DNA from 2 places in the Vibrio sp. R12-SW3-ISO1 genome. Region 1 is predicted to be linked to the other one. Evidence: riboswitches for the same ligand, from Rfam matches in the RefSeq annotation. Region 1 holds a riboswitch; the other holds the start of a gene.
The links. Region 1 has a riboswitch for thiamine pyrophosphate ahead of thiD (bifunctional hydroxymethylpyrimidine kinase/phosphomethylpyrimidine kinase). Riboswitches for the same ligand answer to the same signal wherever they lie in the genome.
Positions count from the first base shown of each region.

Region 2: another riboswitch for thiamine pyrophosphate. It lies ahead of thiB (thiamine ABC transporter substrate binding subunit); the one in region 1 lies ahead of thiD (bifunctional hydroxymethylpyrimidine kinase/phosphomethylpyrimidine kinase).

Region 1 covers NZ_JCBDGK010000048.1:36,833-41,033, forward strand. The annotation lists gene AC6R0R_RS15310 (PstS family phosphate ABC transporter substrate-binding protein) at 1-883, shown strand, start outside; gene thiD (bifunctional hydroxymethylpyrimidine kinase/phosphomethylpyrimidine kinase) at 917-1,753, opposite strand; TPP riboswitch at 1,845-2,002, opposite strand; gene AC6R0R_RS15320 (LysR family transcriptional regulator) at 2,159-3,046, shown strand; gene AC6R0R_RS15325 (hypothetical protein) at 3,157-3,309, opposite strand; gene AC6R0R_RS15330 (PhoX family protein) at 3,704-4,201, opposite strand, start outside.
Region 2 covers NZ_JCBDGK010000011.1:27,972-32,172, reverse strand. The annotation lists gene thiP (thiamine/thiamine pyrophosphate ABC transporter permease ThiP) at 1-667, opposite strand, end outside; gene thiB (thiamine ABC transporter substrate binding subunit) at 680-1,657, opposite strand; TPP riboswitch at 1,734-1,847, opposite strand; gene AC6R0R_RS03045 (flavin prenyltransferase UbiX) at 1,911-2,534, opposite strand; gene mpl (UDP-N-acetylmuramate:L-alanyl-gamma-D-glutamyl-meso-diaminopimelate ligase) at 2,550-3,902, opposite strand.

The sequences.
Region 1 (4,201 bases):
CGGGAAAGATCTGATCAAAATTGAAGGGTCGAGTACCGTGTACCCGATCACTCAAGCCGTCGCCGATCACTTTATGCGTGCCGAGCGGCACAACACCCAAGTGGTGGTGGGCATCACTGGCACAGGTGGCGGATTTCGTAAGTTTTGCCGAGGCCGCACGGATATTTCTAACGCCTCTCGCCCGATTAAAGAGAAAGAGCGAGCGCTGTGTGAGATCAACCACATCGACTATATTGAGCTCCCCGTCGCACTCGATGCGATAACCGTGGTGGTGAACAAAGAAAACCAGTGGATCGATGCGCTCTCTCTTGATGAACTGAAAACACTCTGGGAAAGCACCGCTGAACGCACGATAACTCACTGGCAGCAAGTCAATCCGCACTTCCCTGATCGCCCCATCGTCCTGCACGGCCCTGGATCAGACTCAGGCACTTATGACTATTTTGTTGAGGTGGTGCTGGATGGCAAAGCGAGTCGACAAGACTACACCGCAAATGAAGACGATGAAGCCTTAGTCGCCGAAGTGGCCGCCGATCCCAACGCCATGGCGTTTATCGGCTTTGCTTACTATTTGCAAAATCAAGACAAGTTGAAAGCGATCGCCATCTCTCCCTCTGGCTTCAACGCGGTCAAACCCAGTGTCGAGAACGTGATTATGGGACGATACACCGCACTTTCCCGTCCTCTGTTTATTTACGTGAACAAACAGGCGCTAGAGAAGCGGCCATCACTGAAACGCTTTGTCGATAGTTATATCGACAGAGACAACATCAACAAAGTTGTCTCCCACTCTGGCTATATTCCTCTCTCTAATGATCGCTATGACGCGGCGCGTTTTATTCTCAACTCTAGCCGCTCTGGCTCGGTCTCGATGCCCAAATAAGGGCCCTTATGTTGTGACTGCACACCATCGCGATTAACGTACATTTTGGTGACCAGAGAAAAAGTGGTGCACAGGCCCATGTCCTTGACCAATAGAGAGTTCATCGGCATGCGCGATGGCTTGTGAGATGTATTGCTTGGCCAAATGGACCGCTTTGTGCAGCCGATACCCTTGGGCAAGATAGGACGCAATGGCCGATGACAACGTGCAACCCGTGCCATGAGTATTATGAGTGGTGACTCGTTTAGCGCGAATCAATTCACTGCCACTCCTTTCAATCAGCAGATCGTTGCTGCTTTCGCCCTCTAAATGCCCCCCTTTAAGAAGCACTGTTTTGGCGCCCAAGGCGCGCAGGGCGTCAATCATCGCTCCCATCTCCTCTTCCGATGTCGGCGTTGCTCGCCCAGTCAGCGCAGCCGCCTCGGGTAAGTTTGGTGTGATCATATCGGCAAGCGGTAGCAACTCTTTCTTAAGCGCACCCACCGCACTCGCGTGCAGTAAGCTGTCACCACTGGTGGCCACCATCACCGGGTCCACCACTAGAAACTTGGGCTGATACGCCGACAAACTTTGTGCCACGACACGGATGATTTCAGCGTCAGCCAGCATGCCAACCTTCACCGCCACGACATTGAGATCGCTCAATACCGCATCGAGCTGCGCTTGAACATGGTCGATAGGGATAGGATGAATGGCGTGAACGCCACAGGTATTTTGCGCGGTAATTGCCGTAATAACGGAGCAGGCGTAACTGCCTGTTGCACTGATCGCTTTGATGTCGGCTTGGATGCCCGCGCCGCCGCCACTGTCGGAGCCAGCGATGGTTAGGACAATCGGAGTTTGAGGGTCATAAAATGCGGTTTGGTTCATCGGTGTTCCTCACGCACGCATCAGGAACTGTGTGCAGAGCGCGTTGGCCAAGCACAACACATAACGGGCGAGATTGTGGCGACCCCACGACACCGCGTTATGAATAGTTCCCTACGTCAGTGCTAACTGAATCAGGTTCAACGGGTCTCGCGATGCGATCTCAGCCCTCCTTCTATGCTTCTACGACAGGCTCGTTAATCAAGCTATCGTTATGATTCGAGCAGAAGGAACGCTCCCCGACTATGTCGCCAACCTTAACCCTGTGGTAGCGCAGATGCAACCTATTCAGATCACTTAAATAACCCGAGTGAATCGAGGAGTGGGCGATACGAACGCGACGTTTGGCACACAGAACATTATCGTTTACTCTTAATTTTATAAATTTTCGTTATTGATTTGACGGTTATGCTCAATCCACTCTGGCTCAAAACGTTTCAAACCTTGGTCGAGACCGGCCACTTTACTCATACCGCAGAAAAGCTGTTCATGACTCAGCCCGGTGTCAGCCAGCACATCAAAAAGCTCGAACAGGCTTGCGGCTACCCACTGATTGCGCGTCACAACAAGAGCTTTGAAGTAACGGAACAAGGCAGACAGGTCTATCAGTACGCAAAGCAGCGCGCCAAACAAGAAACAGACCTGATTGCTTCGTTATCTCAGGATGACGCGCATCGAGGTGAGGTGTCGGTCTCTTGCTCTGGCGCGTTGGCGCAGCTTATCTACCCGCATCTGCTCGATTTACAGTGTGAATTTGCACAACTGGTCGTCAAGCTGGAAGTCGCCCCCAACCGCAAGATCATCGACGATTTGGCTGAGGGACGCGCCGATTTGGGCCTTGTCACCCACATTCCGCTCGACCCGAGAATCGAAGCGCAGGAGATAGGTCAAGAAACCATGTGTTTGATTGTGCCGGCAAACGTCGACGAGCCTATCACCCCTGAACTTCTCCTTGAGATCGGTTTAATTCGCCACCCCGACGCGGAGCACTATCTCTCGCTCTACTTTTCGCAGTGTGGCGACAAAGCGCTGGCAGGGATTGATATTCGCGCCCTGCGCACCTCGGGCTACATCAACCAACTCAGTCAAATTCTTCTGCCAGTCGCCAAAGGGCTCGGTTTTACGGTGCTGCCACACAGCGCATTCAGCTCTTTCACTTTGCGCGATCAACTTGCTGTGCATCAGCCAAAGAAAGCTGTCGTCGAGACCCTGTATTTGGTGAGCAAGAAACAAAGAGCGTGGCCAGCCCGTTTTCATACGGTGGTGGATAAGTTGACGGACGTGATCTCGCTATAACGCAACGCACTGCCATAGCCAAAATTTTCGATAGGCTTGAAACGCAAAATGGAGCCCAAGGCTCCATTTTTGCTGCTGCTTCAACGCTCATTATCGTCGTTTATTTGAGGTCATGCCTCTAAGACGTCTTCGCCAGCGAGTTCAGATATAATCAGTAGATCGGACTCATCCAGTTTAAGCCCCAGCATAGGGAGACCATGCTGAGCACTCCAACAACATAAGAAGACCACACAACCTAATGCTACCCAAAGTAGTGATACCATAGCCTAACCTCCTCCTCAGTTATCATCACCGTACTTGATAACCTAAAGGTGCCACTTCTCTCATCAGAAGGCGCTCAGATAGACTTTATTCTTTTTACGTTGGGGCGTCTGCGCCAATAGAAATGGGTTAGATTCGCCGGGTCAATCGCTCAATGTCGTATTGTTATCTGGAGTTTATTCGGATTAGAACACCTTAAGGTTATGCTGAGTACTCTTTCAATATAGGGATTGCGATTGTGAAGCGCAACACTCTTTGCGGTGAACACACGAAACCTTGACGTTTTTTATGCGAGCGATCGCATAAATATGCCAATGTGGATATCGGCAATAAAAAATGGGCGCTCGTGGCGCCCATCTTGATGCGAATGATTGTTGATGCAAACAGTGAGACAGCTTAAGCGCCAATAACGCCGCCATCTTCACGGGTAATGGCAACGATGGTGGAGCGAGGCTTGCTGTCACCACCACCTGGATAGTGAGAAGGCGCACCTTTCTCGCCCGGATGCTGAACCCCCACAAACATGGTTTTGTAGTCGGCGGAGAAGGTCAGCCCCGTGATTTCACAGGCAATTGGCCCCGTCAAGAAACGTCGCACTTCACCAGTATTAGGATCGCCGCACAACATTTGGTTGTTCCCTTGACCTGCAAAATCGCCCTGATTTGAGTAGTTTCCGTCCGTTTGAATCCACAAACGACCAGCTTTATCAAAACCGATACCATCCGGACTATTAAACATGTTGTCGGCGTTGATGTTGTCACTGCCCGCGTAGAGCGAATCTTTGTGCACCGTTGGGTTGCCAGCAATCAGGTACAAATCCCAATCAAACTCTGCTTGGGTGTGATCGCCCGAGGTCGGTACCCAGCGAACAATTTGTCCGTAGTGGTTTTCAGC
Region 2 (4,201 bases), on a different contig from region 1:
AAATCGCGAGCTCAATGGTGGTCGATTTGGGCCCGCCGCCCAATGCCATAACAGTGGCAAAACTGGTAAAGCAGAGCATAAACACCAACCCGCAAACAGGCGCTAATTGCTGCCTCATCCGCGGCCATTCGACCCACTTAAACTTTTGCCAATGGCCCATGCCTAAGTGGGCGCACAGTTTGTGTTGCTCCGCCGGAATCGACTCTAGTGATTGCAGCAGCAAACGCGCCGCATAAGGAAGATTAAAAAAGAGGTGTGCGAGCAAAATCCCATGCAAACCGTAAATATTAAATGGCAACGAAAGATCCCACTGCGCAAGCTGTATCGCCAGCCAACCACTGCGCCCATAAATCGCAAGCAAGCCAAACACCCCCACCAAGACAGGCAGCACCAAAGTGGTCGTAAACAGCTTAAGTACCAAGGCTTTGCCGATAAACTGCCGCCGCGACAAAGCATGAGCAACGGGGATCGCCAAGCCGACACTGAGCAGCGTTGAGAGGAAGGATTGATAGAAGCTAAATTGGGTAACGTGGCGGTAATAAGGATCTTGCCAAATGACACGCAGATCGAGGGAAGGCGCTTGATTGAGCAATGCCAGCAGCGCAGAAACGACAAAGGCCGCGATCAAGATCGCGACCCATACGCCTAATTTAGGGACAGATTGCACGAACGCCCAACCTTAGAAGGTCAACGCGTTTTGCCATTCACGAATCCACGCTTTGCGGTGGGTAGCCACCTCTTCAGCGCTAAAGCTCAAGGCTTGGCTTGGCTTCGTCAGGCTTTGATACCCTTCTGGCAACGCAACGTCAGTGACTGGGTACATCCAGTTCCCTGTGGGCATGGCCGACTGAAAGTCATCGCTGAAGATAAACTGCATAAAGGCATCCGCCAACTCGCTGTTCGCGCTCGTTTTGACTTTGGCCGCCACTTCTACTTGAGTGTAATGACCTTCCGCGAAATTCGCCGCAGCGAACTTAGCATCATTTTCGGCAATCAGATGGTACGCAGGTGACGTGGTGTAAGAGAGCACCATGTCAGACTCGCCTTTTAAGAACATCGAGTACGCTTCTGACCACCCTTTCGTGACCGTCACTGTCTTTTTCGCCAACGCTTTCCACGCCTGCGGCGCTTCGTCGCCATAGACAGATTTCATCCACAGCATCAAACCTTGACCCGGGGTTGAGGTACGCGGGTCTTGGTAGATGACTGTTAAGTCGTCATTTGATTCCACCAGCGCTTTGAGGCTAGTCGGTGGCTCAGCCAAGGTCTCTTTGTTGTAGACAAACGCGAAGTAACCGTAGTCGTACGGCACAAAGGTCGTATTGGACCAGCCGCCTGGCAAGGTGACGGATGACGTATCGACGCTATGCTCAGCCAACAAACCGGTCTGCTGCGCTTCTGCCATCAAGTTGTTGTCTAACCCCAACACAATATCGGCTTTGCTATTGTCGCCTTCCAGTCTCAAGCGATTGAGGATAGAGACGCCATCATCCAAAGCTACAAAATTCAACGTACAGTCGCACTGTGCTTCAAACGCTTTTTTTACCACTGGGCCTGGGCCCCAATCGGCAGCGAAAGAGTCATAGGTATAAACGGTTAACGTATCGGCTGCGGTTGCAGAAAAAGACGTCAGTGCCGCGGCGGCACAAAGTGGCATAAATGAAGGGATAAAAGTGGATTTCACTGCTCGCTCTCCTTGTTGAGCCACGCAGGTCTGAGGGACAAACAGACGCCTGATGTCCTCGCTCAATTCCTACGCCAGCATTATCTGGTTCAGGTCTACGGGTCCCGAGCAAAGCTCGATCTCAGCGTCATTCAGTGAATGAATAGCTCCCCGATGAGGTTCGGCTTGATTGTAATAGGTCTGCCCGACAATAGCCATACTTGCGTGACGGCCCGCCAAGGCGCAATCACGAATCGTTACGTTGATCATAGCCCCAGCGCGCCACCAAGGATTGCTCGATGCCGAGGTGATCCAAAATGCGCGCGACCATAAAATCAATAAGATCGTCTATCGATTTGGGTTGATGATAAAAACCGGGCGCGGCCGGCATAATAGTGACGCCCATCTGCGAGAGCTTGTGCATGTTCTCAAGGTGCAAGGTTGAGAAAGGCGTTTCTCGAACCACCAGCAGCAATTGACCACGCTCTTTCATCACCACATCGGCGGCCCGTTCAATCAAATTATCGGACATACCATGAGCAATCGCTGCGACGCTGCCCGCCGAACAAGGGCAAACCACCATCTGCTTGGGCGCCGCTGAGCCAGAGGCCACGGGCGAGAACCAGTCCTCTTTGCCGCACACCACTAATTTAGCCGGGTCGCAGCTGAGATGGGCGACCAAGGCTTGCTTGGCGCTGTCTGGGTTGGCAGGCAGTTTTAATCCGTGCTCGGTGGCCAACACCACTCGCGCCGCCGATGAAACCAGTAGATAAACCTGATAGTCCGCGGCCAACAAGCACTGCAACAGACGCAGCCCATAAGGCGCGCCTGAGGCTCCGGTAAAAGCGAGGGTGATGGATTTTTCAGCCATTGTGCGTATCTCTTATTATTGGGCTAGTTGCGCTAACAGTTTGTCGTGAATTCCGCCAAACCCGCCGTTACTCATCACCAGAATCTGATCGCCGGGGCGAGCATGCCGAGCGATGCTGCGCACCAAGTCGTCGATGTCGTCAGAGACATAAGCGGGTTGCGCGCACTGCTCGGCAATCTCACTCACCGACCAAGTAATTGACTCAGGCTGAAAGAGGAACACTTCATCGGCCGCCTGCAATGAGGCCGCAAGCGTTTCTTTGTGCACCCCGCGTTTCATGGTTGCACTGCGCGGCTCCAACACCGCAAGGATTCGGGATTGACCCACCTTATTACGTAAGCCGCCCAATGTCAGTTCAATCGCCGTTGGATGATGAGCAAAGTCGTCATACACAGTGATCTCATTGACCTGCCCTTTTAACTCCAAGCGGCGTTTGGTATTAATAAAGCGCCCTAACGCCTCACAAGCGTGATCCGGAGTGACCCCCACATGACGCGCCGCCGCGATGGCCATCAACGCATTGCTGACGTTGTGATCGCCGACTAAATCCCACGTCACTCGACCCACTATTTCTCCCGCCAATAAGACATCAAAGACACTGCCATCTTGGGCCTGTTTTTGCGCTTGCCAGCCAGATTCACACCCTGTGTACTCTTGTTCGCTCCAGCAGCCACGGGCAATAACGTCTTGCAGCGCCTGGTCCGATTGAGGAGTAAACAGACGCCCATTGCCCGGTACGGTTCTCACCAAATGGTGGAATTGGCGCTTAATCGCTTCCAGATCATCGAAGATGTCTGCATGATCGAACTCAAGGTTATTCATGACCAAGGTACGTGGATGGTAATGAACGAACTTAGAACGCTTGTCGAAAAAAGCGCTGTCGTATTCATCAGCTTCAACTATGAAAAACGGGCTGTTGCCCAATCTTGCCGACAAACCAAAGTTGCCAAGCACGCCCCCCACGAGAAAACCGGGGTCATAACCGCAATCTTCCAGAATCCAAGCGAGCATACTCGATGTGGTGGTTTTGCCGTGCGTTCCCGCGACCGCCAGTACCCATCGGTCATGCAGCAGAAACTCTTGCAGCCACTGCGGGCCGGAGGTGTAACGCAGGTTGCTATCAAGCACATGCTCGACACACGGGTTACCACGGCTCATCGCATTACCGATCACCACCAAATCGGGCGCCGGATTTAACTGCGCCGGATCAAACCCTTCTATAATTTCAATACCTTGCGATTCAAGTAGCGTGCTCATGGGCGGGTACACATTGGCGTCACTGCCGGTGACTTTGTGCCCCAATTGACGCGCTAAAATTGCCGCTCCTCCCATAAAGGTGCCACAAATTCCCAAGATATGAATATGCATAGAGTGATCCTGAAAAGGCTAATTTGAAGTGCTCATTATGGCGATAATGGCTTGAAAAGCGAACCTCTTTGTCCTTGGGATGTGAAATCTTGGCACAATCGAGCAAAGTTTGTTCAAGATGAAAAACCGTGAAAATATTTGAATAATTACCAAAAAAATTGAGAGGTTAGACAGTTAGTTCGTTACCAATAATAAGATCATGGTTTTACAATTGCTCAAGGCAAAAACAAAAGCTCACGCATAGCTTCGTCCCTCTTGTGCCCCAATAATAAAATGGCAAGAGGTTGCCCAACTCCCCC